Flammeovirga agarivorans: one gene and its partner. The protein of the gene in region 1 interacts with the protein of each later gene in a pairwise test. Links are inferred from orthologs where the notes say so. Each region holds a gene or a part of one and is shown on either strand. Other genes may lie near its edges. The genes, in order: gyrA and gyrB.

Region 1 (17,075 bases):
TCACTTTACTCTGGGCCCACCTCGAATACCATTTCATAGGCTCTAATTCAGCAGACATAGCAGGAGCTAACAAAGCAATGTGATTCACTCTTTTTTCCTCACCAATACTTGCATAAGCAGCTATTGGACCTCCGTAAGAATGCCCTACTAAAATGTAACTTTGAGACTTTCCTTTTATTTTATCCCAATCGTCCATCACTGCATGTATACTCTTTGCATGTAAAGAAATATCATCTATTTCATGTCCTTTCTCGCTACCATACCCTAAACGCTCTACAGACAAAACACTTCCAAGATGACGGATGCTATCATTTTTTAGAAACTTCCCAAAGTCATTTGCACTTCCAGGTGCACCATGAATAAAAATAAAAGTGAGATGAGATGTAGTGTCTAGTGCATTGACAGATAAATAATTTACTTCCATTGTATCTAATGCTGCATGATATACTTTCATTGGTACACCATCTTTCAGATACTTTTTTTCAAGGTTTTTCCATTCCTTTTCCATAGAAGAAGCACAGCTAATAAGAGAAAATAGACAAAGTAAAATCAAAAGATGTCTACAATACCCCATTGAAGTCATAGGTTTATATAAGATTGTGGTTAAATTTGATGAAAGATAAGCAATAGATTACAATATGGAAAAGAATAAAAAATACGGTTTCTCAACTACTGCAATTCATGCAGGACAAGAACCGGATCCTACAACAGGTGCGGTAATCCCCCCAATATATGCTACTTCTACCTATGCACAAACTGCTCCGGGTGAACATAAAGGTTTTGAATATACGCGTTCTCATAACCCAACAAGGTATGCTTACGAAGATGCAGTTGCAGCATTAGAAGGAGGTAAAAAGGGATATGCTTTTGCTAGTGGACTTGCTGCAGCTGCAACTATTTTAGATATGCTGGAAAGCGGATCACATGTTATCGCCATGAACGACTTATATGGTGGTACGTTCCGTTTATTCGATAAAGTAAGAAAGTTTTCTTCTAAACTAGAGTTCTCTTTTATTGATCTCAATGATATTGATACATTAAAATCTGAGATTAAATCAAATACCAAGATGATATGGGCAGAAACACCTACAAACCCTATGCTTAGATTGGTTGATTTAGAAAAAGTAGCCGAAGTAGCAAAATCTCATAATATCATTACCGTTTGTGATAATACTTTTGCCACTCCTTATCTTCAAAGACCATTAGAACTTGGTTTTGATCTAGTAACACACTCTGCAACAAAATATATCAATGGACATTCAGATGTTGTAGGCGGTGTTGTAATTGTCGGTGAAAATGAAGAATTGGAAGAAAAGCTTACTTTCCTTCAAAATGCAGTAGGTTCAGTTCAAGGACCATTTGATTCTTTCTTAGTGAATAGAGGATTAAAAACTCTTGGGGTTAGAATGGACAGACACTGTGAAAATGCTTCAAAGATTGCTGAATGGTTAGAACAACATCCTTTTGTTGAAAAAGTATATTACCCTCACCTTCCATCGCACCCTGATTTTGCATTAGCTAAAAAGCAAATGAAAAAAGGCGGAGGAATGATTTCGGTTACATTAAAAGCTGATTTAGAACAAACAAAAGTGTTCTTATCCAACTGTAAGCTATTCACTTTAGCCGAAAGTCTTGGTGGTGTTGAAAGTTTAATTGAACATCCTGCAATCATGACACATGCTTCTATTCCTGCAGAAACAAGAAAAGAACTTGGTATTGATGATGGATTCATTAGAATTTCTGTTGGTATTGAAGACTTAGATGATTTGATTGATGATCTTCAAAATGCATTCAAAGCAGCAGGATTAGAATAATACACACATGGCATTAGAAATAGAAAGAAAGTTTTTAGTCAACAATTTTGATCCAAGTATCGCAGATCAGTCTAACAGAATTGTTCAAGGGTATATCCATAGCGATGAAAACAAAACTGTTCGAGTAAGAATAAAAGGCGATAAGGGCTTTATTACTATTAAAGGAAAATCTGATAATGAAGGTTTATCCAGATATGAATGGGAAAAAGAAATTCCAGTCGAAGAGGTAAACGAATTATTAAAGCTTTGTGAAGGTGGTGTAATTGACAAAATACGTTATGATGTATCAGTCAATAATCATACTTATGAGGTAGATGTATTTTCTGGAGATAATGAGGGTCTTACCGTTGCTGAAATTGAACTCTCTTCTACAGACGAGCATTTTATAAAACCTGATTGGCTTGGTAAAGAAGTTACAGGAGATACAAAGTATTACAATGCTTTGCTAATGCAAAACCCCTATAAAAATTGGTAAAAAAAGCCTCAGTGATAGTATATCACTGAGGCTTTTTTTAAAATAGACATTTCGTACAGAACTCATCAAAATATTGATTAAACTCATCATCCTTCAATGTTGGATCTGTAATATCGTATACTGTCGAAATACCTCTTTTGTATCTTACTAAATTAGATATAGGTGAATAGAAAAATTCCATTCCTCCTATTCCAGATAATTCTTTTAGTTTTTGATGTTCTACTGTTTGGTCTTTTTTATTCACAATACCATACACATCAAATTTATATCCCTGCTTTTCTTTCATTTCTTTGATCATAGGTAATGTTTTCAAGAAACGAATCGTGGCTCTCATATCTAATACACTTGCCACTACAGGTACAACCACAACATCAGAAACCAAGACTGAAAAATAAATCTCTTTACCTTCAATTCTACCGGGAACATCTAGGAAAATAGCATCATATTTTTTCTCTGCTAAAGCTAAAGTCTTATCAAAGTTTTCTTCTGCCCTTGGCTGTTTCCAATTGAAAGAAATAACATCATAAGATTGCTCCTTGTCAGCTCCTTCTGTTGTAAATATATCTTTTACTGATTTTTGTGGATCACAATCGATCACTAAAACTTTCTTATTTGTCCTATTGTGTACCGCTGAAGCTGTAAGCATAAGCAGCGTACTTTTACCAACGCCCCCTTTTTGGGTTGCGAAAGAAATTACTTTTGCCATATAAGTTAAATTGTGGCGTATTTTACGTTAAGGTGATTAACCAAATCAGGTAAAACTGTTGGGTTAGTATATCAGTTAATCACAATTTGGGATTGAAAATACAACAAAAAACCGAATATTTCCCAATAATTACCCATCACCCCTATCACAAATTACCTAAGCTCTGAGGGGATTTTGTATGTTTGCAGACTGAAAAACAAAATTTTAGATAAATGGGTCGTCATAAATTAAAAAAGTTCGCAATTAATGAAACGCGAGACTATATCATAGAACCAGGAAAACCTTTATATGATAACATCAAAGGTAACTGGAGAAAAGAAGTATTTAAGAATGATAATCCTGTAGTACTTGAACTAGCTTGTGGTCGTGGAGAGTACACTACAGGTCTTGCTCAGGTATACCCAGACAAGAATTTTATCGGTGTAGATATCAAAGGTGATAGAATATGGAAAGGTGGTAATGTTGTAGACGAAAAAGGTCTGACAAATGCTGCATTTTTAAGAATCCATATCCAAAACCTTGAACAATATTTTGAACAAGGAGAAGTGGATGAAATTTGGATTATCCACCCTGATCCTCGTCCAAAAGATAGAGATGCTAAACGTCGTATGACACACCCTCGTTTCCTAAATATGTATAAGAACCTACTAAAAGAAGGAGGACAAGTACGTTTCAAAACAGATAGTAAACCACTATTTGAGTATACAGTGGAAACGTTGGTCTCAGAAAAGGTAAACCTTGAGGCAGTAACATTCGACCTTTACGAGTCTGATTTATTGGAAGAACATCATGGTATTGTGACTCGTTATGAAAAACAATTCACAGAACTAGGACATACTGTTCATTACCTAAAGTTCCGCTTCAAGTAAAAAATATTTTATTGGGCGTTATAATAATTGTAACGCCCTTTTTATTCTTCATCACTATGCAGGTTTTAATTGATTTACACTACTTCCCTAACCTAGAGTATTTTACCGTTATCGCAAAAGCAGATAAAGTATACATTGAAAAGTTCGAAAACTTTCAAAAGCAAAGTTTCCGAAACCGTTGTTTCATAAAAACTGCTCAAAAGGTAGATCGATTAACTGTACCAGTAGAAGGTGCCAATAAAGGACGCCCTCTTAGAAAAGTGAAAATTGATCATAAAGATAATTTCGCAATAAAACACTGGAGAAGTATTGTAACAGCGTATGGAAGATCTCCATATTTTGAATATTATGAAGAAGAAATTAAGAATGTCTTAACGAAAAAAGTAGATACGCTTTTTGAATTAAACATGAACTTACTCGCATCGATCACAAAACTGTTAGGAATTAAGACCGAAATAGAGATCACTAAAACCTTCGAAAAAGAAACTAGTGATGAGATCTTAGACTTAAGAAATAAAATCACAAAAACAGATTCTCCTACTTTTACTAAGCAGCAAGCCTATATTCAAGTATTTGGTGAACAATTCGACCAAAACCTCAGTATTTTAGATTTACTTTTTTGTGAAGGTCCTAATGCCCTGCACATATTAAAATCAAATTCTAGTAAATTAATCGAGCGTTAATATTGTTTAATAGAAAATATATGCTTTATTTTAAATAACAGAATTCACAAACACTACGATTAATCCATAATCAATATTTAAGATTTAAGTCTCCTTATTTCTGAATTAGCTTTGAATTCTGTATCTTATTATTTCTACATTAGAATAATGATAATTTAAAATTCCCTAACCATGGAGGCAAAATTTTCTAACAGAGTAAAAGAGGTCATCTCGCTTAGCCGAGAAGAAGCCTTACGCCTTGGACACGATTACATCGGGACAGAACACCTGTTGCTTGGTATGATCCGTGAAGGTGAGGGATATGCGATTACTTTACTTAAAAAGTTGAACGTAAACCTTAATGACTTAAAAGATGCAATCGAACAGTCAACTAAGAGTACTGCGAATTTCAACGTAAAGAATCTCGCTAACATCCCACTAACGAGACAATCAGAAAAAACGCTCAAAATAACATACTTAGAGGCAAAAATCTTCAAATCAAGCCTAATAGGAACAGAACACTTATTACTGTCAATATTAAGAGATGAAGATAATTTGGCCACACAAATATTACAGCGTTATGATGTAAACTATGATGTAGTCAAAGAAATGATCGAATTCCAAGGAGAAAACCAAAACCCAAAGGCATCGTCGAGCACAGACGATGATGATCCACAAGCGAAAGGCAGTGGATCATGGAGCTCTCGCCCAGAGTCATCAAAGAGTACAGAAAAATCTAAAACCCCAGTTTTAGATAACTTCGGTCGTGATCTGACTAGCTATGCAGAAGAAGGCAAGTTGGACCCAATTGTTGGGCGTGACAAAGAAATCGAGCGCGTAGCGCAGGTGCTTTCTAGAAGAAAGAAAAACAATCCTATCCTTATTGGTGAGCCAGGTGTTGGTAAAACAGCTATAGCCGAAGGTTTAGCATTGCGTATTGTACAGAAAAAAGTATCTCGAGTTCTTTTCGGAAAACGTGTTGTTACATTGGACTTAGCTTCTTTAGTAGCAGGAACAAAGTATAGAGGACAGTTCGAAGAAAGAATGAAAGCAGTCATGAACGAGCTTGAAAAAGCTCCAGAAGTGATTCTTTTCATTGATGAGATTCATACTATTGTTGGTGCTGGTGGTGCTTCAGGCTCATTAGATGCTTCCAACATGTTTAAGCCAGCTTTAGCGCGTGGCGATATACAATGTATTGGTGCTACTACTCTTGATGAGTATAGACAGTATATTGAAAAAGACGGTGCATTAGCTCGTCGTTTCCAAATGGTAATGGTAGATCCTACTACACCTGAAGAAACGATAGAGATTCTGAACAACATCAAAGGAAAATATGAGCAACACCATCATGTAGATTATTCTGAAGATGCATTAGCTGCTTGTGTTAAATTCTCTGATCGTTATATCAGTGACCGTTTCCTTCCAGATAAAGCTATTGATGTTCTTGACGAAGTAGGTGCAAGAGTTCACATCAATAATATCCATGTTCCTGATAATATTGTGAAGTTAGAAGCACAAATTGAGGACATTAAGGAAGAAAAAAATAAAGTTGTCAAAAGACAAAAGTACGAAGAGGCTGCCAAGCTTCGCGATACTGAGAAGAAGTTATTAGAAGATTTAGATACTGCTAAAGAGCAGTGGGAAAAAGAAACTAATGAAACAATCTACCCAGTAACCGAGGATGATGTAGCTGCAGTAGTAGCCATGATGACTGGTATTCCTGTAAACCGAGTTGCTCAATCAGAAGGTAAGAAACTGATGAAAATGGCAGACGATTTACAAGGTAAAGTTATTGGTCAGGATGCTGCGATCGAAAAACTTGCAAAAGCTATTCGTCGTACTCGTGTTGGTCTTAAAGATCCTAAGAAACCAATCGGTTCGTTTATCTTCTTAGGCCCAACTGGTGTGGGTAAAACCGAACTTACTAAAGTTCTAGCTACTCACCTATTTGACAAAGAAGATTCTCTAGTAAGAATCGATATGTCTGAATATATGGAGAAATTCTCTGTATCTCGTTTAGTTGGAGCGCCTCCGGGCTACGTTGGTTACGAAGAAGGTGGTCAATTAACTGAGAAAATCAGACGTAAACCTTATTCTGTTATTTTATTGGATGAGATTGAAAAAGCTCACCCAGACGTTTTCAACTTACTTTTACAAGTACTTGATGACGGTATCTTAACAGACGGTCTTGGTAGACGTGTTGACTTTAGAAATACGGTAATCATCATGACATCAAATATTGGTGTTCGTGACCTTAAAGATTTTGGTACAGGTATTGGTTTCAGTACTCAAACAAAATTAGATAATCAAGATGCTGAAATGCAGGCAACTATTCAAAAAGCATTGAAGAAAGCCTTCGCTCCAGAATTCTTGAACCGTCTTGATGATGTTATCATCTTCAACTCATTAGAAAAAGAGCATATCCACCAAATTATCGATATCTCTCTTTCTAAATTATTCGAAAGAATATATGCAATGGGTTATGGTATTGAAATCACTAAGAAAGCTAAGGATTTCTTATCAGAAAAAGGATATGATCCACAATACGGTGCTCGTCCATTGAATAGAGCAATCCAGAAATATTTGGAGGACCCAATGGCTGAAGCAATCCTAAGTGGAGATATCGAAGATGGTGATACAATTGTTGCTGATTACTCTGGAAAAGGAGAAGAGCTAACAGTTTCTATCAAGAAAAAATCTACACAAGAAGAAAAGCCGGAAGAATAAAAACTTCTGAAATAGCATAAGACATCAGGTGGAGGAGAACGTAAAAGTTCTCCTCTTTTTTTATTTACTGTTTTCATATTATAATGAAAAACATCACTATTTGGTGAAAATCAGCTTTCTAAGGATCGTTTTTGTATATTTATGTATCTACTAGAAGTTTTACCCGTATAAAAGATTATTAAATTTTGTTTACAGCTTAATCTTTATACTAACTATGATTACCGCCATGAAATTAACGACTGACCGATTAGCATCTTTATTGATTACTTCTGCATTATTTGGAACGAACATAGAACTGAGTAATGATGAGAAACAAGTAATCTGTATCGAATCACCAATCGCCCAAAATAACTTAAATACTTTTGATGAAGTAAGAGACAAAATCATAAAGGTATTCGTTACTGATATGATGAATGGAACTAGAGTTTTAGCTGCAAATCCTACAAATTCAATTGATTTGTCATTATTAGCTGTAGGTAATTATATTCTTACATTACAGTTAGCTACAGGAGAAATTTCCAGAAAGATGACTATCCATGAAGAAGGAGAATATTCTGTTGTAAGAGCTTAAGTTTATTTCCCTATCTTTACACAGTTTTTTACTGAGATAGGGAAAAATGACTGCTAAATACATCAAACAAATCGTTCTTGGAGGATTCTTTATAATACTTCCTTTTAAATCCATTTTAGCTCAAAACTTAATACCAAATCCAAGTTTTGAAAACATCGTAGAAGAAACTAGAGGACACGCATATCTAGATAATATCGACGATTGGTTTAATGCCAATCATACCCAACCTAAAACCTTATATGGTACTCCAGATCATTTATTTATAAATGAAAAACAACCATTAAAAGGTATTAAAGATACTTTTGAACCTAGAACCGGTAAATCTGTTCTGGGACTTATTTCTTATATGCAAAGAGTTAAGAATTACAGAGAGTACGCTTCTGTTAGATTCACTCACCCTTTGAAAAAAGGAGAAGCATATACTTTTTCAGCCTATATCAAAAATGGAAATCATGTCGCCTTTGGTAGTATTGCTACTAACGGTTTGGGTGCCTATTTTTCAGTGCACAAGATTAAGCAAAATCTTTTCGAACCTTTATCAGTAACACCTCAATTCCAAATCAAAGAAATTTTTTATACCACTGAATGGACTGAAGTACAATTTACTTTTGTAGCAGAAGACAATTATAAATACCTCACATTAGGTAATTTCTTAGATGATACACATACCGATTTAAAATACATCAACTATGATGTAGACCCTCAATGCTATGTCTACATTGACGACGTCTCTTTAGTACATGTTCCTAAAGAGAAACAGGAAGAAGTAGAAGAACCTGAGGAAGTTATAGTAGAGGAAAAAGTTGAAGAAGTCAAAGAAGAAGTTATCGTAGCTGTCGTTGATACTCCAAAAGTGGAGGTTCCGGAGAAGGTAATTTATGAAGATAGACCAACTGAAGTTCAATCATCCATTTATATTACTACATATGAAGTTTCTCTTGCCATTTGGGATAATAAAACTGTGGATGGTGACATTGTATCGCTTTTCTGGAATGGAGAACATATTATTGAAGAATATGAACTTACAGCCAAAAAGAAAAAGCTGAAAATAAGGTACGAACCAGGAAAAGAAAACGTATTAATTCTTTACGCACATAACCTTGGAGACGACCCTCCAAACACTATGGCGATTCAAATAAAAGCAGGAAAAAAGAAGAGAGAATTGAGTATTCGATCAACTCTCGGAAAAAGTGGTGCAATTCGCTTTAAACGATAGAAATTAGAGTCATTTTTTCCTTTATTTAAAGCATGTTTTTTGTATCTTGCATAGTTGGGAAAAGATGAGTAATTCTTCTTTTTTCTTGGGTTGAAAAACATATCAATAATAATATATGGCAGACGAAAATATCATCTCTATTAACATCGAGGATGAAATGAAAAGTGCCTACATTGATTATTCAATGTCGGTGATTGTTTCAAGAGCGCTTCCTGATGTTAGAGACGGTCTTAAGCCTGTTCACAGGCGTGTTTTGTACGGAATGGCAGAACTTGGGTTAAGCTATAACAGATCGTACAAAAAATCAGCAAGAATTGTTGGTGAGGTACTTGGTAAATACCACCCTCATGGTGATTCTTCAGTATATGACACAATGGTTAGAATGGCTCAACCATGGTCATTACGATACATGCTTGTTGATGGGCAAGGTAACTTTGGTTCAATTGACGGTGATTCTCCTGCAGCGATGCGTTATACTGAGGCTCGTATGAAAGAGATCGCTGGTGAAATGCTTTCTGATATCAAAAAAGATACAGTAGACTTTGAACCAAACTTTGATGATTCATTAAAAGAACCATCAGTATTGCCAGCAAGAATTCCAAACTTACTTCTTAACGGTTCTTCTGGTATTGCAGTAGGTATGGCGACAAATATGGCTCCTCACAACATGAATGAAGTGTGTGATGCCATTATTGCATATATTGAAAATCCTGATATCCAAATTGAACAACTAACAGAGATCGTAAAAGGTCCTGACTTCCCTACAGGAGGTATCATTTATGGATACGATGGTGTAAAAAAAGCATTAGAAACAGGTCGTGGACGTGTTGTAATGCGTGCAGTTACTGACTTTGAGCAAACTTCTTCTGGACGTGAGCAAATTGTTGTAACGGAAATCCCTTACATGGTCAACAAGGCAAATATGATCGAAAAGACTGCCGACCTTGTAAATGATAAGAAAATCGAAGGTATTTCTGCAATTCGTGATGAGTCTGATAAAAATGGTATCAGAATCGTTTATGAATTAAAGAAAGATGCAGTGCCTGATGTAGTACTTAACCACTTATTCAAGCAAACAGCACTTCAAAGTTCTTTCAGTGTTAATAACATTGCCCTTGTAAAAGGTAGACCAAGAACTTTAAACCTTCATGACTTGATCAGACACTATGTAGATCACCGTCATGAGGTTATCATGAGAAGAACTCAATTCGAATTAAATGAAGCTGAACGTAGACTTCACATCTTAGAAGGATACTTAAAAGCGTTAGATAACTTAGATGAAGTTATTGCTTTAATTCGTGGTTCGAAAGATGCTGAAATCGCAAAAGCAGGATTGATTGATCAGTTTGAATTCAGTGAAATTCAAGCGAAAGCAATTCTTGACATGCGTCTTCAACGTTTAACAGGTCTTGAAAGAGAAAAAATCACTGAAGAACACAAAGAAGTTGTTGCTTTAGTTGAAGACTTAAGAGATATCTTAGCTAGAAGAGAACGTCAGATGGGTATCATCAAGACAGACTTGGCTGAGCTAAAAGATAAATACGGTGACGAAAGAAGATCTAAGATTGTTTACAATGCTGATGATCTTGATATTGAAGATTTAATCGAAGATAAAGAAATGGTGATTACTATTTCTCATGAAGGTTATATCAAACGTACACCATTAAACGAATATAAATCACAAGGTCGTGGTGGTGTTGGATCGAGAGGTGCAACAACAAAAGACAACGACTTCACTGAACATATGTTTGTTGCTAGTAACCATAACTACTTATTGTTATTTACTAACTTAGGTAGAGTATACTGGCAGAAAGTATTCCGTTTACCTGAAGGATCTAAAACTGCAAAAGGTAGACCATTACAAAACCTACTGAACATCAGAGAAGGTGAAAAAGTACAGGCTGTAATCTGTACTAAGAACCTAAATGATCAAGATTATATCAATAATCATTACTTGATGATGTTAACTGAAAGAGGTATCGTTAAGAAAACAGTTCTTGAAGCCTATTCAAGACCTCGTAAGGACGGTATCAATGCTATCAACATCAATGAAGGTGATAAATTATTCAACGTAATGTTGACTGATGGTCAAAACGATGTAGTTATCGCTACAAGAATGGGTATGGCAACTCGTTTCAACGAGGACAATGTTCGTTCTATGGGTAGAGGTGCAACAGGTGTTAAAGGTATCGAATTAAAAGGTGCTGATGACTGTGTTGTAGGTATGGCTTGTATTTCTCAGGAAGAGTTGGAGACTAAATCTCTAATGGTAATTTCTGAAAACGGCTATGGTAAACGTACTGAATTGGAAGAATATCCAAGAAGAACGAACCGTGGTGGTAAAGGTCTGAAAGCTATGCAGGTAACAGATAAAACTGGTAAGTTAACATCACTATTCTCTGTAGAAGAAACTGACGACTTAATTGTAATCACTAAAGATGGTATTACAATTAGAACCGCTGTTTCTAACTTCAGAATTATGGGTAGAGCCACTCAAGGTGTAAAAGCTATCCGCTTAAATGATGGTGATGAAATTTCATCAGTTGAGATTGTTCCTATTTTAGAAGATGATGAAGTAGATATTGAAGCTACTGAAAACTCTGCTGAAGGATCGACTCCAGAAGACAGTAACGATCAAAACACTGAAAATACTGATTCAACAGAGGATAACACTTCTGAAGAATAATTTTCATTGAATGATATATTGAAGGCAACTGAAATTCAGTTGCCTTTTTTTTATTTCTTGATTACTGTATATTCGTTAGGTAAACATCTTATATATGAGCATTCGAAGTCTATTTATATATTCAGTACTTATCCTTTGTGTCTACAATTCGTATACTCAAGCCCAATCGATTACATGGCAGGAGAAGTATCTTAAATTAGCTCGTATTTCTATAAATGAGAATCGATGCCATGATGCATTACGCTATCTTGACTCCCTACAACAAGCTACACTCACTAGAGAAGGAGAATTAGAAGCGATTACTTTAGTGGCCAAATCGTATGGTATTTTAGCTTTGGAACCCACTTGTAGTGAAACTGATAATTTTGGTGTATGCTCTGAATATGTCACTGAAACGATCAACAATTATAATCTAATTCTTCAGAAAACGGATATTGGAGAGATATTTAATCAATTCACGAAAGCAGAGCTTGATCGCTTTTATGATAACCTTATTACTGCAGGTGCCAATCAATTTATCACCCAGAACTTTCAAGGGGCTGCATTCTATTTTGATCAAGCTTTATTAGTAAACAGTGATGACCCAATCAATTGTAGATATGGCATGATTGCCAATGAGTTATGTAACAACTATGATAAAGCACTAGAATATTCTAATATGTTACTTGATTTGAATTATGACAGTATCAATGTTTATGAAAGTAGGTCTTTATACTATGAACAACTAAAAGCTCCTCAGAAAGCTATTGAAGAAGTCGAAAATGGATTAGCAAAACATCCTGTAAACTATAAATTGACTTATAGAGGAATTGGTATTTGTGTTAGAAATAAGTGGTTCAATAAAGCCATCGACTTAATTGATCCGATTCTAAAAAAATATCCTTTTGATGAACGCACATTAATGACTGCAGGTATGCTCAGTGAAGCTGTTCAAGATCATAAAAAAGCAATATTTTACTATGTTAGAGCAGCCAATATCAGCCCCACTCGATTTGATGCCTATATGAGTCTCAGCCAAGTACAGTTTAATGAAGCAATAAAACTTCAAAAAATTTTAATGAACTGGAACAACAATAAAAAGAAGCCAGAATATAAAAATGTACACAAATCTGATTTAAGAAAAGAATCAAAGTTTTACCTGGAATTAACTGTCAAAAACGCCTCTGAAGCATCGCGATTAAACAAAGAAGACAAGGAGTCATTAACAACTAAATACAATGCTTTGCTTTTATTAAATAGAACTAAAGAACTAAAGGACGTAGAAGAAACGTTAGACAAGATGTAGAGATGCAAAATTTATGCTCCACATCATCAAAAATATAAACTGAATATAGTATGTTTGCGTGTTGAGGAATAAATTATTGTATTCTAAGCTATATAACATATAATATTTCTATGAAATTCACAAAGGTCATTACAGTTCTTGCTGTATCAGCAGCTCTATCATCGGGTGCTCTGGCGCAAGAAAAAGGTTCTGCTACTAAAGCTGCAGCTTATTTAACTAAAGGTGAGATTGAGCAAGCAAAAACTGAAATTGAAAATGCCGTTGGCTATGAGAAATACAAACTGGAGTCGAAAGGTAAGCCAGTTGTAGTAAAAGAAAAAACTCTTGAAGTTCAAGGTGATATTTACTCTGCAATCGCAATCAATCCTGAAACAAGTGTAGACGAGATTCCAGCCGATATCGACAAGGCAATGGAAGCTTACAACGAAATCAAAACAAGACAAGAAGAATCAGGTAAAGCATCTGCTTCTTATAAAGCAATTTGGGAAAATCAAGGTGCTGACTTGGCAACTGGTCAAATCAAACCTTCAAAAGTTGATGATCTTTGGGGTCACTTCTTTAACATTGGAGCTGAAGCATTCAATGAAAATGATTATCCTAAGGCAATGGAGAACTTCGAACTTGCTCTTAGAGTAAAGGCGGATACAACTACAGGTAAATATGGTTTCTATGCTGCTGCTATGGCTGAAGAGGAAGCTGCTGACGAAGAGGCTGCTGCTATCCGTGAAACTACTATGATGTTTATCGAGAAGTTGTTCGCAATGAACTACCACGATCCACAACAGTACTATTCATTACTTCGTTATGCTTCTGAAACAGCTGGTCCTGCTGAAGAGCGTATCGACGAGTTAAAGTATGAAATCAGAGATGCTGAAGGTACTATTGAGAAAGCTACTAAACAAAAAGAGCAATCTCAAGAACGTTATGAGTACTACACTAAAGGTGGTGGACGTAAATATGGTTCTGCTCGTCAAAAAGCAGCAACTGCTCAAAAAGAAGTAGAAGAAGCTACTGCTGAGATCACAAAAGCTCAAACTACTTTAGACGCAGCAAACAAAGAAGTTGAAGAATTAACAGCTCAAGCAAACGTTGCTTACGAGAAATGTTTAGAAATCGCTATCGAGGGTGCTAAAAACAACCCTGGTAACCCTACTTTAACTTCACAAATGGTTGCTTACTATGTGAAGCTTAACAAATTAGATGATGCAATCGCTTCTGTTAAATCTGCTTTAGCGGAAACTCCAAACGACGAAGGTATGAACTTCAACTTAGCAGTTCTTTATGATCAAGCTGCTGAAAAAGCTCGTGAGTCTGAAGAGTCTGCAAAAGCTGAAGAATACTTCGAAATGGCTGTTGCTCAATACAAAAAAGTAATTGATATCAATCCTGAGAGCAAGAATGGTTTATTCAACTTAGGTGCTTTATATTACAACAGAGCTGCTGCTTATAACAAAGAGAAGCAAGACTTACCAATGAAAGGTATGAACTATGCTGATCCTGCAAAAGCAAAAGAATTAGATGCTAAAATGTTAGAATACTCTAAGTTAGCTGCTCCATACGCTGAGAAAGTTTCTGAACTTGCTCCAGACGAAAGCAAATACTTAGTACTTCTTTCTAGAATCTACTATATGACAAAAGAAAATGACAAATTAGAAGCTGTAAACAAAAAGTTAGAAGCAATGGAGTAATTCCTTTCTAAAACTTAACAGTTTTTCTAATTTTCATTGAAAAGCCCGAACTTCGCATTGAGGTTCGGGCTTTTTACTCTCTAAATCAAAAAGTTATATTTGCATTAAGAAAACAATTAGTATATATATACATCCATGATTAAAACGAAGAAAAAGGATATCCGTAAAATGACTCCTGATCAAATAAAGGATTTCCTTACTGAAAATGGTGAAAAGGGTTTTAGAGCAAAGCAAATCCAGGATTGGCTATGGAAAAGCTCTGTAAAATCTTTTGATGAAATGACCAACCTCTCAAAGAAAACTAGAGAACTTCTAAGTGAGAACTTTGAGATCCTGCCAATTTCAACCTTCAAAGCACAAAAAAGTAGTGATGGTACGATTAAATCTGCTTTTCAATTACATGATAAGCATTTAGTAGAAGGTGTACTTATCCCTGCTGAACCAAGAATGACAGCTTGTATTTCATCACAAGTTGGCTGTTCTTTAACATGCTCTTTCTGTGCTACAGGATACATGGATCGTAAGAGAAACTTAGATGCCGCTGAAATCTATGATCAAGTAGTTGCTATCAATGAACAAGCAATGGAGAACTTTAATACTGGGTTATCCAACATTGTATACATGGGTATGGGAGAACCTCTATTAAACTACAAAAATGTTCTAGAATCAGTAGAGAAAATTACTTCTCCTAATGGATTAGGTATGTCTGCTAAACGTATCACAGTTTCTACTGCAGGTGTTGCTAAAATGATTAAAAAGCTTGGTGATGACAATGTAAAATTCAACCTAGCCTTGTCTCTACACGCAGCAAATGATGAGAAGAGAAACAAGATTATGCCTATCAATGAGCAAAATAATCTTAACGTTCTGCGTGATGCATTAAAGTATTTCTTTAGTAAAACTAAAAGTCCAGTTACTTACGAATACATTGTTTTTAATAATTTCAATGATTCAATTCAAGATGCTGAAGAGTTGTATCAATTCACAAAACACTTACCATCTAAGGTCAATATAATAGAATACAACCCTATTTCTGAAGCAGATTTCTTAAATGCTAAAGTTGATAAAATTCAGAAATTCGCTGACTACCTTTCTAAAAAAGGTGTTAACGTTCATATTAGAAGAAGCCGTGGTAAAGATATTGATGCTGCCTGCGGCCAATTAGCCAACAAAGATAAGAACAAGAAAAAATAAATTTATAAAGGCTAGAACTGGAGAAGGTTCTAGTCTTTTTTACTTTTAGCATTATGCATTGGTTATTTCTTTTTATTGCGATTATCTCTGAAATTATCGCTACATCAACACTAAAAGCATCAGAAGGATTTACTAAACTAATACCCTCAGTCATTACAGTGATTGGATATGGTATTTCTTTTTATTTCTTATCGTTAGCTGTAAAAAGTATTCCTATCGGAATCACGTATGCTTTGTGGTCTGGTATTGGCATTATTTGCATTACTACTATCGGATATTTTTTCTATAAAGAACCACTGAATTGGCCAACAATTATTGGTATAGCTTTTATACTTATAGGTGTTGTTATCGTAAACCTTTCAAATCACACTTCCCATTAGTTAGTTCTTCTGATAAATTACATGATCATCTTTTGTGATTTCATCGGTTGCCAAACTCTCTAATTGAGTACTAGTTATATCATCTATCTCTTTTTTATAAAAGAAATTGATAAACTGACCTTTAACTTTATATAGATTATCTAAATCATATATTGAGCTTAATGAAGTATTAAAAACTTTCATTTTATCGGTTTCAAAACTGAATAAATTTAATACGATTTGAAGCTGTGTCACAGAAATACCATGATTTTGAATTCTATTATCAAATAAGTTTATTTTATCCTTAGGGATATCATGAACTTGAAGGTCTCTAAATAACTTTTGAAACACATCATTACTCATGGGTTTATCTGCTCCAATTTTACCTCTATACCCATCCACATAAACTACTCTCTGTTCTTCTGGTATTTCTTCCAAAACATAATCGGTGATCATTTCGGATTCTATTCTTGCTAAATCTTCTGAAATATTTGACATGTCACTTTCAAAGCTTTGTACAAAAGAGACAAATCGTTCTAAGTATAAGCTATCTTCGAAATGAAAATGCATTGTATGTAAATCTGACCAATCCTCTACATAAGCATATGCGTGGTATAAATACTCTATACGCTCATGATCTGATTTAAATATGGCAGCTAACTCATGTACAGATTTACTGTTCATACAGTATACCTCTGTAAATTCTTTAGCTTTTACACTGTAGATATCTTCAGGTAATTCATGAAAAGTAGATATTACCTTTGTATACTCTTTTTTGGAGATTTCTTTACAGTCTTCCTGAATTGCGAATAGTGAAAAT
Region 2 (16,808 bases), on another replicon or contig:
CTCCACCTAATTTCTTAGCCTTTTCCCATTGTTCTAATGCCTCCTCGGTTTTACCAAGCTTAATCAAAACATCTCCATAATGTTCAATTACAGTTGATGCTTGTGATATATCAGCAGCCTTTTTGAGATATTCTTCAGCCTTTTTGTAATCACCTTTTACAAATAAAACCCATCCATAAGTATCTAGGTAAGTATCATTTTCGGGTTCTGCAACTATCGTTTGATAAGACATTTCCTCCGCCTTCTCTAAATTCTCTTTTCTCAAGGATAAGTAATAAGCATAATTATTTAAGACATAAATATTTAAAGGGTCAACTTTTAATACTTCATCATATTTAGTGAAAGCTTTAGCATAATCATCCATTTGATAGTAAGTATCACCTAACTGAGAATTAAAATCAATTTTCATTGAAGGGTCAACTACTAACTGTAAGCCTTGAGTAAATATCACTTCTGCCTCATCATAATCTTTCTTCTGCAATTTTGCAGATCCTGAATAAAGATATAATAATGCTTGGTTTGGAAAATATTCTATAGCCATATCTGCATGTTTATCAACAGAATCCACTTGTTGTAACTCCCAATCTATAGATATTACTTGCTTCCACAACTTAAAATTATTAGCATTTTTTTCTAATGATTTTAAGTAATAAGTTCTTGCTAAATCATATTTTTTCTGACTAATTAAAAAATCAGCATTTAAAGCCATTAACCTGTCATCATTAGGGTGCGCCCCCATGGCGATATTGATTAATTCTTCTGCTTCAAACCTTTTCTTTTCGTTGTATGAGAACTGTAAATACCCTGCTAGGATATTAAAACTTTCATCAGTAAGTTGATCACTACATCCAAATGCTTTTTTCAACTCTTCGTAATAGTTTTCTGACTCACCTTGATTTCTATATATATTAGCCATTAAAAAATGACCTTCTCCTTCATTGGGATTATTCTTTAGAATAGGCTCTAACATTTCTAATGCCTCATCAGTACGATTATTTCCTAAAAGTAGTCGTACCTGAGAATACTTAAATGTCAATTCATCTGGATAAGCATTGATTAATTTTTGTCCTTCCTTTAAAGCAGCTTCCAAGTCTCCTAATCGAATGTAAATTCTTTGTTTTTGACGAACAATAACATCATTAATACCATACTTTTCTTCACCTATATCAAAATATTCGATAGCGTTGCGTGGTGCCCCCATTTGTAGGTAAAGCATGGCAATTTGGAAATAAGCCTCTTCATCGTCACCAGTCTCTTCAATCTGTTTCTCTAAAACCATTAAAGCATCTTTTAGCAGGTTTAGAACTTCATAGTTCTGAGCTACTAATTTGTAATAGTATTTGTTTTCCGGATCAAGTTCTAAAGCTCTTTTAGAAAATTGTAATGATCGTTGGTAATTTTCAATTTTAGAATAAGCTAAAGCTGTTTGGTATTTAATTCCATCATCTTTGGGATTTAAGTCATTACATTTCAATAGTAATTCTAATGCTTGATCATATTCTTCTAGAAGATATTCATTAACAGCATATATAAACAACTCTTCTGCTTTTCTTAGATCTTTTTTAGAGGGTTCTTCAATAGATACTACTGGGGTTTCTTTCTTTTTCTTAGACTTTTTCTTCTTTTTACGTTGTGCAAAAGCAGTGTCCGTAGCCGCAAAACCTATAAAAAGGGCTAATAATATGGTATATATTCTAAAAGAGTTTTTGTTCATAAGTATGTTTTACCCTCACAAAGTCAATCTATGTATTTTACTATATATAAATCTACAAAAAACATAAATGAAAAAAACAGCGAAATATAAATATTTCGCTGTTTTCATCTATAAATAAAGATTTTTTTAGTTATTCCCTAACTGAAGTAAAGTCACCAATACTTAAATCTTTCGATCTACCTGTATATACAACATGGTTACCTACTACTGAGTTTTCAATATTTACTTTTCTGATGTCGGTATCTTCTTGAACAATTGAATTTTGAACAACAGAATTTTCAATATTAGTATTTTTACCTACTGATACATATGGTCCAACTACAGCATTTTTAATCACTGTATTTTCACCAACGTATACTGGGCTAATCAAAACAACATTATCTAAAACAGCAGACTCATGTACTAATTCTTGATCTTGAATGTACGTTAAATATCTTTGGTTAGTATTAACGATGGCATCTTTATTACCACAGTCTAACCATTCATCTACAGTACCGGGCTTCAATCTTGCACCTTTTGCTTTAAGATTTTCTAAAGCTCCAGTTAATTGATATTCGCCATCGTTCATGATATTATTATCTACTAAGTATTGAAGTTCGTCTCTTAACTTCTCTCCTTCTTTGAAGTAATAAATACCAATGATTGCTTGATCAGATACAAATTCTGAAGGCTTCTCAACAAAATCAGTAATGATTCCGTCATTATCTAGTTTCACTACACCAAATGCTGAAGGATCTTCAACTTTCTGTGTATAGATAATACCATCTTCAAATTTATCAATCGCAAAATCTGCTTTAAATAAAGTATCAGCAAAAGCTACAATAATATTACCGTCCATACTATCACCCGCACATAAGATGGCGTGAGCAGTTCCTAATGGCTCATCTTGGTAATAAATTGTCCCTTTAGCGCCTAATGACTCAGCAATTTCAACTAACTCTTTTTCAACTATTTCTCCGAAATCACCAATAACAAAAGCAATTTCTTCTAACTTTTCATCAGACATTGCAGCTAAATCCTCAACTAAACGATGAACGATTGGCTTACCTGCAATTTTTACTAATGGTTTTGGGGTAGTTAAAGTATGTGGTCTTAAACGGGAACCACGACCAGCCATTGGGACAATAATTTTCATATTATATTTTATTTAAAAAGTTATTTTTTTCCAGTACTTCCGTATCCTCCTGCACCACGCTCAGTATCAGAGAGTGTTTCTACAGGTTCCCACTCAACAGTTTCATGTTTTGCAATAACAAGTTGAGCGACTCTTTCACCGTCTTTCACCTCAAATTGCTCATTTGAAAGATTAACCAATAAAACACCAATTTCTCCTCTGTAATCTGCATCTATTGTACCTGGAGCATTTAGCACACTTAAACCATGTTTAAAAGCCAGACCACTTCTTGGTCGAACTTGTGCTTCATAGCCTTGAGGAAGTTCAATGTAAAGACCTGTTGGTACTAAAACTCTTTCTAAAGGAGCTAATACCTTAGATTCTGATAATACTGCTCTTAAATCAAGACCTGCTGACAGCTCAGTTTGATACTCAGGTAAAGCATGGTGGCCTTTATTAATTACTTTTATCTTCATTTTATTTTTTTAGTATTTTCTTCTGCACAATTTGTAAGGTAGACACAATGAACTGCCTTTCCATAAAAAATACAATCAGCAAGAATAATGCAAAGATAGCATTATGAATAAATATCGACTCCCAAAATCCATTTATAGAAAGTTGGGAAAGCAAAACTAAAAAGCATCCTCCCATAATCAAATAAAATGATATCATTTTTACATTATATGGAATAGGATAATATTTTTGACCAAGCACATATGCTAATATCATCATACTCAAATAGCAGACAAAAGTTGCAATAGCACTACCATAAAAACCGAAATATGGAACTAAAAGAGCATTTAATGAAATTGTAAAAAGTGCTCCAATTGCGCTTATCAATGCACCATACTTTGTATTATCAGTTACTTTAAACCAAACTGACAAGTTATAATACATACCAAGGAATAAGTTTGCCATTAGTAAAATGGGAACAACAGGTAATCCTACTAAATATTCCTCGCGACGAATTAGAATTGGGGCAATAACTTCCAAATTTGCAGAAACTGCAACTACCATTACCATTAGTACTATTACGAAATAATACATGATTCTTGCAAAAACTTTTGGAGAGTCTTTCGAACCTGCTTGATTAAAGAAAAAAGGTTCTGCAGAATATTTATACGCAGTAACTGTAAACGTTACAAATATTGATAGTTTATAACAAGCAGCATATACACCAACAGCATAATCCGCATCACCGAAACTATAAAACCCTTCAGGTAATAGTAATGGAATTAATAGCCTATCAGAAACTTCATTAATGGCAAAAGCAACTCCTGCAAAAACTAAAGGAAAACCATAAGAATAAAATGGTTTCATTGATTTCCAAGACCATGAAAACTTGAGTTTAATAAACTTATCCATGAATAAGATCATGATAATTGCTTTAGAGATCAAATTTGCAAGGAATGCATAACCCAATCCTAATGAAGGATCATAAATTTTTGACACAAACTCAGTAATAAAACTATCTGAATTAGTTTCAACGATACTTACACAGGTAACTAAGAAGAAATAATTTAAACCAACGGTTAATACTACTTCTATAATTTTTAATACAGCAAATCTTTTCGCTTGACCATCGATTCTAAGACTTGCAAAAGGAACTACTAATAGAGTATCAATCGCATATAGTAAGGCAAAAAACTTCACATATATATCACTGTTTTCAAAGCCTAAGAGTGTTGAAATTTGCCCAGAAAACAACCAAAGTATACTGGAGAACACTACTGATGTAATGCTCAATGAAGAAAGTATTTTAGAAAAAACTTCTTCTTTATCACTACCTTCTTTTGATGCAAACCAGAAGTACGTTGTCTCCATACCATATGTGTATATCACATTGAAGAAAACCGCAAAAGAATAAAAAATAGAAACGATTCCAAACGCATCAGGATCAAAAACCTTAGTATGAAGAGGTACTAATAAATAATTTATTAACCTCATTAATACTGTAGTTAATCCGTAGATAACAGTATCTGATAATAATTTTTTTAACATGAGTAGTTTTAAAAATAAAAACCTCTTTGTTCAATTTTACACTGAACAAAGAGGTTTTATATATAATTATATTTCAATTACTTACCTGTGAAATTAGGCTTTCTTTTTTCTAAAAATGCAGATGTACCTTCAGTGAAATCATCTGTTTTTATTGCACTTGAAAAAGCATTCGCTTCAGTTTGGTATCCAGATGCATTTGTATGAGCTGCATTGATACAATCAATGGCATGTGACACTGCAATCGGAGCTTTCGCTAAGATCTTTGCTGCGATCTCCTTTGTTTTATTCATTAACTCATCTTGTGAGACTACATGATTTACTAAACCAATTTCATGACCTCTTTTAGCAGAAATCATATCTCCAGTAAGAATCATTTCGTTAGCAATTCCTTTACCTACTAGGATTGGTAATCTTTGTGTCCCACCATATCCAGGTATTATACCTAATGATACTTCAGGCAAACCAAACTTTGCATTGTCAGATGCAACACGAATGTGACATGCCATAGCTAATTCACATCCTCCACCTAAAGCAAAACCATTAACAGCTGCAATGACAGGTTTAGGGCAATTCTCAATACCATTAAAAATCTCCTGGCCTTCTTCAGAGAATTTTCTAGCATTTAGTTCATTCAGGTCTTTAAACTCTGAGATATCAGCTCCTGCAACAAAAGCTTTCTCTCCTTTTCCTGTAATGATCACAGTTCGAATTTCTTCTTCATCATAAGCCATGTCGAATGCACTCTTCAGTTCTTGTAATGTTTTTCCGTTAAGTGCGTTTAGTTTACTCTCTCTATTAATAGTGATTGTAAGTAAACCATCGTTCTTTTCTAAAAGAAGATTTTGATAATCCATGTGGTATTAATTTCCTTTTTTTGTTAGCGTTTGATTGTGATTAAAGTAATTTATTAGCTGATCAAACTCTATTCTACACTAATGTATAAAACCTTATTTACATTTCAGATAAATTTCTTTATCTATTTCCATGTTTTTTGATTTTAGATAGCTGATATATTCACAAATAGAAGATTTTTCTTCTAAACTGATCATTTGAGTAATTATTTCCTCCAATTTTTGAGCTTGTCTTCCTTCAGGAATATTCTCAGTTAATAGCTTAGTTGCTTCTTGGTATTTTTTATTAAGAATCAATGAAGAATAAACAGAAGTCTCCTTTGATGCTAATTCTTCATTATAATAAACAGCCATATTAAATGCGTCAACTGATTCTTTGAAGTTTTTATCATTTAAATAACTTCGACCTAAATTTATGCGATAAACAGAATTTGTAGGAATGATTTCGATAGCTTTCTCAAAAAACTTAGATGCTTCACCATAATTCTTTTTTTGCATTTCAACCATTCCTAAATTATTGAAAGCTTCATGTCTCTTATGATTAATTTCAATTGCCATTAGTGAATAATGAAATGCAGAGTCTAAAATCCCAATATGATAAAATACAAAACCTAAATTGGTGTATAGAACATCACTAATTCCTGAGATTTCCTTCAATTGTTTAAGATCAGCAAGTGCCGCTTGAAAATCCCCTTTCTCTTCTAATAAGGTTGCTCTATTTAGTAATAATGATGTGTTTTCGGGGTTACATGTAAGCCCTTTACTAACTGTCTTTATTGCTTTATCTAAGTCTTTTAATTTAAAATAGACATTTGCTTTATTCTGGTAGGCATCTTCTAAACAATTATCCTGTTTCAAGGCTATGTTATATGCATTTAAAGCCTCATAAGTTTTACCTTGTCCATCATAGGCAATTCCTAGGTTATTCCATGCTTCTGTAAAAAGAGAATCCTCTTCTAAAGCTAATTTTAATTGAATTTCAGCTTTTTCAAATTCTTTCATTTGTAAAGCATCTCTACCTTTTATAAAAGATTGATTTCTTTTGGCATTTTCATCACAACTAAAAAATGCAAGCGTTAGTAATATTAAGGTGAAGTATTGTTTCATATAAATAAAAAAAACCGATCCATTATTGAATCGGTTACAAATATATCTAGTTGATTGCTTTTATCGAAACTCTACGGTTTTTCATTCTACCTTTTTCATCATCATTTGATGAAATCGGCCTTTCAGAACCCCATCCAACAGTTTCCAATCGATTTGGATCAATCCCTTTCCTAACTAATTGCTTTTTTACTGCAATTGCTCTATTAAGTGATAGTTTCTTATTGGCTGATACACTACCTACATTATCGGTATGCCCTTCTATACTTAGTTTAAGTTTTGGAGCATAGCGTTTTAACAACATTGAAAGTTCATCTACCGTCTGTTGAGAGGCTTTTGATAATGTTGCACTACCTGTTGCAAATTGGAAATATAAATCTACTGAACCTTGTGATTTCAACAATTCCAACATTTCTTGTGCAGTCTCGGCCTCTTGAATTCTATCTTGACCAATAATGGTTACCGTATATGAATCTCCATTTTCATGAGTTTCAATCACGCACCAAAATTTCTTATTGTTCGATTTTACTTGAAAAGATCCATAATTATCTCCTTTGAAAAGGGGCTTACCTCTTAAAGATCTCACTTTATCAAAATAAGTTTGCAAAATCTGTTGTCCATCTGGGTGACGCTCTCCTGTAGCCTTAAAAGTTGCAAAAGTTTTATTACCACTTAATGGAATAATATCCACATCACTCATTGGGAACTCTATTTCATCAAATTTCACTTCGCTATAAAGTAAATCATACCCTCCTAGCTTTAAAACTAAAGGGTTAGATGTTACATCTTCTTCTTGAGCATTAGCATTAAAAGAAAAGAAAATGAGTAAAATATATAATGAAAAAAATCTTTGCATTATGATTTATATATAATTTGATAATTGGAATAATAGTTTTGTAAGCAAATTACGTGCAAAGTATTACACATTAAAAAGAAAAGCCACCCTAAATGGATGGCTTCTATAATTATACTTTAGTAAATTTCTTAATTTAACGAGAAGGTTGGCACTGCTGGTGAGGCCATTTCAGATATACTCAACTCCATGATATTCATCTCCACAAAGTCATAAAGTTTAAATGCAGTGAGTATATTGTCTACTTCGTCAACTGAAGTCGCATCTAAAGTCAACCAAGCCTTTTGTGCGTCGTCAGATAACATAAAAGATGATATAATTCCCTGATTCATCATTTCTCCAATCTCAGTATATTGAGATGGAAGTAAGTCAATAAGATTTTGATCTAGAACTTCAGGTAAAATTATTTCAACAATAAATTTCATATGATTTTTCAGAATTATTAGACGACAAGATTATCTAAAATATTTAACGATTCCAATTTTTTATCGTTGCTTTCACTTAATGTTATTAAAATTTGATGGCCTTTTAACATCAAATTGATAGATTTGAATTTTACTTAATGAGTTCATGAGAGATTTTTTCATCAAAATACTTTTCATATTAGCAATATTTATGATAACAACTGAAGTGTATAGTTCTACACATCAAAGTATTACTTACGATGAAAACTATCTATACCCATATCTTAAGGTGTTATTATCACCTAATGAAAATTATCCACTCCCTAAAGTAATTTCTGAATCAGAATATTCTGAAAATGAGCTCATCATAAGAGGCTTATGTGAGATGAAAAATACTCAATATTGGAGTGCATTTTGGGATCTAAAAAAGGCCTATCACAATTCACTGAAATCTTTAGAAGAGAATGAATTGGATACCTTAAAAAGATTAAATGTAGGAATGATATCTGTTGCTTTAGAAGTTGTTCCAAATGAATATCACTGGCTTAGAAATTTCCTTGGCTTCTCTCCTATAGACCCCAAATTATCAAGGGATCTTATTTCTGATGCAAAAAAATCAAAGGATAGAATCACAAAATTTCAGGCTTATACCTCTGAATTACTAATCAACACATATTTTTTAAAAAACTATGAATTAGCTAACTCATTGCTAATTGATTACGAAAATAATTTTAAAGATTCAGCTATCGCCCAATGTGCCATTGCCTGGGTGAATTATAAACTAAGAAAACCAAAAAAAACCATTTATTTTCTCAATAAAATTGACATCAAAAAAAACCAATGGTTTGGATACTATAATTACCTAAAAGGTAGCAGTTACTATTACCTTACTAACTTTGATTCAGCTAATGTCTACTTCAATAAATATTTATCTAAAACAGAAAAAGACTATACTAAAGATATTTATTATAAAAAACTGATCTCCTATTGGTTAGTAAATAATACTACAGATAGTGTTCAGTATTTCAAAGAGATGGTAATCAATAAAGGTACAGCCCTTATCAGTGTTGACAAATATGCAATTTCATTCGTTAAAAAAGATGAATTACCTAACGCTGATATCATGTTCTCTAGAATACTATTTGATGGAGGTAATTACAATGAATCGATTAAGAAGTTAAAAGGAATAAATATCGATAGTTTAAATCATTTAAATCAATTGGAATTTTATTATAGATTTGGGCGAGCAAAACAAGAGTTAAATGATACTACTTTTGCAATAAATGCTTATCTTAAAGTTTTGGAATTGGGAGGATCTAAACCAAAAGAATATTATCCTGCGAATGCTTCTCTAAACTTAGGGCACCTCTATGAAGGCCTTAACGAAGATGAACAAGCTCGATTTTTTTATAAAAAGGCTATATCATATCCCAAACATCCTTATAAAAATAGTATTGATTCAGAATCCAAAAGAAGATTAAAAGCCTTGACTGCAAGTAACTAAGTTTTTAGACCCTATTAGGGGTTGTAATTAATGACAAAAAAGGGTAGCTTCGCAGATATTTTTTAGTAAAGATATGGAAGAAAAAAAAGACAATTATTCAGCCGGTAATATCCAGATCCTTGAAGGATTGGAAGCTGTTCGTAAAAGACCAGCCATGTATATTGGGGACATTGGTATTAAAGGTCTTCATCATTTAATTTGGGAGGTTGTAGACAACTCAATTGATGAAGCAATGGCTGGCTATTGTACAGATATATATGTAACTGTAAACGAAGATAATTCAATTACAGTTTCTGATAATGGCCGTGGTATTCCTACAGACATGCACCCGAAAGAGAAAAAATCAGCTCTTGAGGTAGTAATGACTGTACTACATGCCGGTGGTAAATTTGATAAAGACACTTACAAAGTATCAGGTGGACTTCACGGTGTTGGTGTCTCTTGTGTGAACGCATTATCTACAGATTTAAAGGTAACAGTTCATAGAGGCGGTAAAATATTCCAACAAGAATATAAGACTGGTATTCCTCAGTACGATGTTAAACAGATTGGAGAAACTGACATCACAGGAACAACAGTTCAATTCTGGCCTGACTTAAGTATTTTCACTCATGGCGTTTATAACTATGATACTATTGCCTCTCGATTAAGAGAGCTTTCATACTTAAATGCAGGTATTACAATTCACTTAAAAGACCTTCGTCAAAAAGATGAGGATGGTGAGTTTGTAGGTGAAGTATTCCATTCTGAAGGTGGTCTTAGCGAATATGTTGCATATTTAGATAATACGAGACAATCACTTCTAGCTACTCCTATTTTTATGGAGGGTGAAAAAGCAAATATTCAAGTTCAAGTGGCAATGACTTATAATACGTCATTCTCGGAACATGTATTCTCTTATGTAAACAACATTAATACTTACGAAGGTGGTACTCACGTAGCAGGTTTTAGACGTTCACTAACAAGAACTTTAAAATCTTATGCAGATTCTACAGGTTTATTAGACAAAGTAAAAGTAGATATATCTGGTGATGACTTTAGAGAAGGTTTAACTGCAATTATTTCAGTTAAAGTTCCTGAACCACAATTCGAAGGTCAAACTAAAACAAAATTAGGTAACTCTGAGGTTTCTGGAGCGGTAGATTCAGCTGTAACTGAGACATTAAAAACGTTCTTAGAAGAAAATCCAAAAGAGGCTAAAAATATTGTACAAAAAGTAATTACTGCTGCTCAAGCAAGACATGCTGCTCGTAAAGCAAGAGAGATGGTACAACGTAAGAACGTTCTTACTGGTACTGGTCTTCCTGGTAAATTATCTGATTGTACTGAAAAAGATCCTGCAGTTTCAGAATTATACCTAGTGGAGGGTGACTCAGCAGGTGGTTCTGCTAAGCAAGGTCGTGATCGTATGTTCCAAGCTATTCTTCCATTAAAAGGTAAAATCCTTAATGTTGAGAAAGCTCAAGAACACAAAATCTATGATAACGAAGAGATTAAAAATATCATTACTGCATTAGGTGTTCGTTTTGGTACTGAAAATGATGAAAAAGAGCTTAACTTAGAAAAGTTACGTTACCATAAAATCATTATTATGACCGATGCCGATGTCGATGGTTCACACATTAGAACATTGATTTTAACTTTGTTCTTCCGTTATATGAAACCATTGATCGAACAAGGATACTTATATATCGCTCAACCTCCTCTTTACTTAGTGAAGAAAGGCAAGCAAGAAAAGTATTGCTGGTCTGAGGATGATCGTATGAGAGCTATCCAAGAATTTGGTGGCGATGAAGGAAAAGTGAACATCCAACGTTATAAGGGTCTTGGTGAAATGAACCCAGAACAACTTTGGCACACAACTATGGATCCTGAATTCCGTAGTATGAGTAGAGTGGATATCGAATCTGCCGCCGAAGCTGATCATTTATTCTCTATGTTGATGGGTGACGAAGTTGCTCCTCGTAGAGATTTCATTGAAAGAAATGCTCGTTATGCAAAAGTTGATGTATAACCAATAGCTATCAATAAATATTCAGGCAACGGACGGAGGTTCGTTGCCTTTTTACATTTAAGATATATATTAATGAGTCAACATAAGGGTTGGAAAAAAGTTAAATACGAACTTTTATATCAATTAATCAAAGGGTTAATAAAACTCGCTAATTGGGCATCAAGAAATATGTTAATGTGGTCTTTTGGAAAACTTGGAGGTTTAGTGTACTACATTATGCCTAAAACAAGAGACCTAACCTTAAAGCATCTCAAATATGCTTATGAAAATGAGCTTAGTGATGCTGAAATACAAAATATAGCAAAGAAGGTTTTTTCTAATTTAGGTAAAAACTTTACGGATATTGTACGTTACCCTTCTATTAGAACAAGAGAAGAATTGACTGCTGTAATGGAAGTCGAGGGTGAACAACATCTAATTGATGCTTACAATAAAGGTAAAGGAGTAATTTTATTGACCTGTCATAGAGGTGCTTTCGATATGGTAGGTTTTTATCTTAGTATGAGTAATTATCCTTGTATCGCAATTGGTGCTAAGCTACATGATGAAAAATTAAATGATCTTGTAGTAAAGACGAGAAGGCATAATAAAAATGACCAAGCTGACTTTGTTGAAAGATCTGATCCTAGAGGAAGTATTAAAATGTTCAAAAAGTTGAAAGATGGCGGTTTAGCTTTTTTGCTTATTGATCAAGATACTGATAAAGTTCAAAATACTTTTGTAGACTTCTTTGGAAAACCTGCTGCTACTCCTATTGGCGCTGCTACATTAGCGTTAAAAGCGGATTCAGCAATTATTCCTGCTTCGATAAAATTACAAAGTAATGGTAAGCATTTACTAGAATTTAGACCTGAAGTTCCTCTTGAGAAAACTGGAAACTTAAAAGAAGATATTAAGACCAATACTCAAAATATGTCATTGGCACTTGAAAAATTTATACGCGAAGCTCCTGACCAATGGGTTTGGTTCCATGAAAGATGGAAGACCAAACAAGAAGAAGAAGTAAGCAATTCCTAAAAAATGAATTTTATTCTAGTTTTGAAGAACTGATTTCAAGAAATTGAGATCAGTTTTTTTGTTACACAAATGTTTGATATCAATACAAAAAGGAAATTATCACTTTCAAAAAGTACTATTTCTACAATTAACAATATTACTTATCAAAATATCACTAGTAAGAAGAGACTCAAAATAATACAAAAATAATGAAACTTTTTTTTACAACTGAATTTCGAAAAAAACTCTGCAGACGTAAGTTGTAATACAATTTAGAAGAAACGATTTTTTTTCAGAATACGTTTTGTAAGTAAATCACCTAATTACTTATGAGACCTAATTTTAAAAACTATTTCTGCTTTATCTTTCTCACAACCAGCATACTCACAAGCAGTTATTTATTCGGACAAGACACTCAGTTTTCACAATACTATGCTACACCATTATACCTTAATCCTGCCCTAACAGGATCAAGTCAGGAAACACGAGCCATCATCAATTATCGAAACCAATGGGTAGGATTACCTGCTGGAATACAGTCTTTTATGGCATCATTTGATCACAATTTTAAGTATAAAAGATTTTCACTCGGAGGATATATAAAAAATGACAGCTATGGTGTAAATGAAGGAACTCCATTACAGCATTCTACTTTTACTGTGTCTGGCTCTTATACTATTCCTATTTCAAAGTATGTTGGCCTTAATGTTGGCTTACAGGTTGGTTACGGACAAAATAAACTTGATTTATCATCATTAGTTTTCAACGATCAGCTAGATTCCTTTGGTTTTACGGGCGGAGGAACAAACGAACCATTTGTTCATACCCAAGTAGGTTATGCAGATGTAAATACTGGAGCCATGTTGTATGGAGAAAAATATTGGGTTGGTTTGGGACTATATCATGTAAATACTCCTAATATTTCATTCATTGGAGAGCAAGCTTACCTGCCAGTAAGAGTATCTATTGAAGCTGGGTATATGATACCATTAGAATTTAAAGGGCATCATACACATATCCCCGATTACCATCGAAAATCATTTACATTCGCAATGCATTATCAATCTCAAGGTAAAAATGATCAACTGAGTTTAGGTATGTATTTCCATTACCAACCCCTATTAGTTGGTGTATGGTACAGAGGTTTACCATTAATAAAAGGAGCTGAAAAAGACAATGCAGTAAACCATGATGCTGTTGTTATTTTGACAGGTATAAAAGTCGGAAACCTTAATTTTGGATATAGTTATGATGTAACACTATCTGACTTACCTCAACAACATGCTAATTCTCACGAAATTAGTCTTCAATATACTTTTAATCTATACAAGGACTATAAAAAGAAACCAAAAAGAAAACCAATGGATTTACCTTGTCCATCTCCTTTATTATAAGAATAGTACAATTTTTTTATTCTCTTTCAAGATATTACTTACATCACTACAATGATCCTATTTGATTTTCATTAAATTAAATATGGATCATTATTGTATGAATACGTATAATTAAAATACACCCAAAGCGAATTATCTATAACCCAAGTTGCTTATAAGGAAAGACCTAACTTTCTTTTGATTACTGCTACTAGAACTACTTAACCCATATGACGAAAGCGTTATTACGATCATTACTGCTGATTCTAACTTTGACACTAACTCTTTTAGCCAATGCTCTTTTAGGGCAAACTATACATAGAGTCTATCAAGGTTCTACTGAGACAGATCCTAATACTGTTATCAGTGGATGTGGAGGTGTTGCTTTGCAATTTATTATTTCTCCTCAGCTCAATCATACATATTCGAATTATAATTGGGAGATTTATGATGGTGTTACTTACACTCCATTTTCAAATCTCGCTGAACCCTATCATCAATTCAATTCTACAGGTATTTATGGGGTTCGAGTCACATATGATGATACTTTTGGAGGGTCTACAAGTTCTGTAACAGCCACAATTCCAAATAATGCTATTGAGGTTTATAGTAGGCCGGACGGACAATTTTATGCAGATAAACGAAATATTTGTGTAGGTGAAGAAATTACTTTAGTAAATATTACTCCAGGAACCTTTTCATCATTAAATTTTTTAGTAGATAATCAATTATACCCTGTTGTTAATGATTCCGCAAAAGTTACAATCAATAATTCCGGTTCTTTTGATGTTGCACTAAGTGGTACAACTACTGATGGTTGTCAATTTATTGCAAATGAAGCTGGTTATATAACTGTTCAAGCTCCTTTTACATCTACTTTTACAACTTCTCAAACGATTAGCTGTGCTTCTACACAAACTATTACATTTACCGCTTCATCAATAGACACTGATGGTTTAAATGTGACCCCTACATATTTTTGGGATTGGGGTGATGGGACGTTTGATACTACGAATGTTGCTGCCATTCAACATACATTTGATAGCTCTGATGGGACTGATTTTACAGTTTCATTGAGTAGTGAAGCCAATAATTGTCCAGGTACTTCCACACAAACAGAAAATATCTACTTTAGAGATATCTCATCATTATATGGTACAGCATCTATTTCTGGTACCTGTAATACTCATGTAGTTAGTTACACTCCTGGAACAATAGATCCATTATTTTCTGGTCTTCAAGTATTATGGGACTGGGGAGATGGGAACACAGAGACAATTGCTATTGGAGATGTAGCAACGCATACTTACAGTAACCCAAACCCTAACCCAATTAATGTCAATATTTCGGCAACTATTCAGGGATTAACCGACAATAGTTGTCAATTTACAGATGTTCAAACCGTACCTATTTTACCACAAGCAGGGATCAGTATTGCTGCCAATAACACTGATTATTGTAGTGAAAATTTCAATGTAATCGTTAATGCCATCAATCTACAGAATGTAGCAAATTACTATTGGGTTATTGATGGTACCACAATTACGGGATTTAATCAATCTACTGATACACTTGCTGTTGCTGGTTATGGTTCTCACACCATTGAACTGTATTTTGACGCACAAACAGGAGACATCAATGATAATTGTGCTTTGAACAGTATTGATGTTTATTCCGCTCCATTAGATGTAAGAGTATCAGGTGCAAATTTTGCTTGCGAACCTTCAAGTGACTCGTTTGCCTCTTCGGTTACATGGGAAGATCGAAATACAAATACAGTAACGAACCCATTTAGTGTTGATACTGAAGAATGGATGGTGATTAATAAAACCTATGATGACACTACGTATTACAGTGTGAATCCACTCACTTTTACCAATTTATCTCATGGTGATTATGACATTTACCATAACATTACATTAGATCCAATTGGGGATAATAGTGCATGTACTTTTTCTTCACCGGCTTTTAATTACTTAGTGGGTGAAGTTTTTGATAATCCTACATTAAATTTTAGTCCATCTACAATTTGTATTGGTACAACTGTCAATTTTTCAACAACAACCCATGCAGATACTCTAGGATTGGGGCTGTCTGGAGAATTCCCTATTGTCTACCAATATCGTTATGCTAGTAATTTAAATTGGGTAACTGTTGGTAACACTGGTCTAGGTCAATTCTATTATGGCGATATTGTGGATAGTGCAAGAACAGCACTACCAGGTACTTTTACAGTAGAAATTAGAGCAGTAATCAATGGCTGTGCAGGTGATCCTACTGCAGAAACTATTACGATAAACCCTTCTGAAGCTGAACATGAAATCACTTTGGATGATTGTGCACCTACAACTTTGTCATTCATCAATAACTCATTAGGAACAGTAGATACAGACTATCAATGGACATTAACCATTGATCCACCGGGTAACGGAAATAGTGATGAAGTTACATGGACTTCTCAATCTACGAAAGATGAGAATTATAACTTCTTATCAGAAGCCACCTTCCCTACTTTTACTGGTTACCCTCAAGGTGAAATACCTGAAAGTTCTGTTGTAGATATTAGAATCACAGCAACAGAACCTGGCGTAGGTTGTTCAGATTTTGAAGACACTACCATTGTTATGCCGGGTCCATTACCCGTTTTATCACCTTCTCCATCTACCTCTTCAGGCACTTGTGTAAATAGCATTTTACAATTTGATGCCGGAGACGGGAATCTTGGCCAAGTGTACAATTGGACTTTCACAAATACAGCTGACAATAGTATTCAATTTAGCTTTAGCTCAAATAATAGCATCGTGAATACTACTTTTCCAACACCTGGTTCTTATATCGGTGTTGTTACTGTAACTACAGTTGGAGGTTGTACATTTAGTG

Evidence for each region.
Region 2: the proteins of gyrA (region 1) and gyrB interact in binary tests that used the Escherichia coli proteins (3 or more experiments, as listed by UniProt). The link is inferred for Flammeovirga agarivorans from one-to-one orthologs.

Annotation. Positions count from the first base shown.
Region 1 is NZ_JABAIL010000015.1:458-17,532, reverse strand. The notes cover bases 8,789-11,943. They hold gyrA (DNA gyrase subunit A), read left to right. Parts: upstream 8,789-9,158; coding sequence 9,159-11,729; downstream 11,730-11,943. Other genes in these bases: HGP29_RS26345 (tetratricopeptide repeat protein), read left to right, coding at 11,824-11,943; HGP29_RS26355 (carbohydrate binding domain-containing protein), read left to right, coding at 8,789-9,043. Also shown: HGP29_RS26395 (alpha/beta fold hydrolase), read right to left, coding at 1-508; HGP29_RS26390 (trans-sulfuration enzyme family protein), read left to right, coding at 639-1,814; HGP29_RS26385 (CYTH domain-containing protein), read left to right, coding at 1,822-2,289; HGP29_RS26380 (ParA family protein), read right to left, coding at 2,327-2,995; tRNA (guanosine(46)-N7)-methyltransferase TrmB, read left to right, coding at 3,208-3,864; HGP29_RS26370 (WbqC family protein), read left to right, coding at 3,921-4,547; HGP29_RS26365 (ATP-dependent Clp protease ATP-binding subunit), read left to right, coding at 4,719-7,256; HGP29_RS26360 (hypothetical protein), read left to right, coding at 7,483-7,827; more of HGP29_RS26355, read left to right, coding at 7,874-8,788; more of HGP29_RS26345, read left to right, coding at 11,944-13,014; HGP29_RS26340 (tetratricopeptide repeat protein), read left to right, coding at 13,125-14,702; 23S rRNA (adenine(2503)-C(2))-methyltransferase RlmN, read left to right, coding at 14,838-15,896; HGP29_RS26330 (DMT family transporter), read left to right, coding at 15,947-16,276; HGP29_RS26325 (DUF4476 domain-containing protein), read right to left, coding at 16,277-17,075. UniProt on the Escherichia coli protein: A type II topoisomerase that negatively supercoils closed circular double-stranded (ds) DNA in an ATP-dependent manner to maintain chromosomes in an underwound state.
Region 2 is NZ_JABAIL010000004.1:342,598-359,405, reverse strand. The notes cover bases 9,201-12,088. They hold gyrB (DNA topoisomerase (ATP-hydrolyzing) subunit B), read left to right. Parts: upstream 9,201-9,618; coding sequence 9,619-11,559; downstream 11,560-12,088. Other genes in these bases: HGP29_RS14295 (lysophospholipid acyltransferase family protein), read left to right, coding at 11,632-12,088; HGP29_RS14305 (tetratricopeptide repeat protein), read left to right, coding at 9,201-9,545. Outside these bases: HGP29_RS14345 (tetratricopeptide repeat protein), read right to left, coding at 1-1,714; HGP29_RS14340 (sugar phosphate nucleotidyltransferase), read right to left, coding at 1,845-2,849; dut (dUTP diphosphatase), read right to left, coding at 2,870-3,304; HGP29_RS14330 (lipopolysaccharide biosynthesis protein), read right to left, coding at 3,306-4,829; HGP29_RS14325 (enoyl-CoA hydratase-related protein), read right to left, coding at 4,907-5,683; HGP29_RS14320 (tetratricopeptide repeat protein), read right to left, coding at 5,777-6,787; HGP29_RS14315 (OmpA family protein), read right to left, coding at 6,834-7,640; HGP29_RS14310 (hypothetical protein), read right to left, coding at 7,769-8,062; more of HGP29_RS14305, read left to right, coding at 8,253-9,200; more of HGP29_RS14295, read left to right, coding at 12,089-12,576; HGP29_RS14290 (PorP/SprF family type IX secretion system membrane protein), read left to right, coding at 12,885-13,949; HGP29_RS14285 (PKD domain-containing protein), read left to right, coding at 14,159-16,808. UniProt on the Escherichia coli protein: DNA gyrase negatively supercoils closed circular double-stranded DNA in an ATP-dependent manner to maintain chromosomes in an underwound state.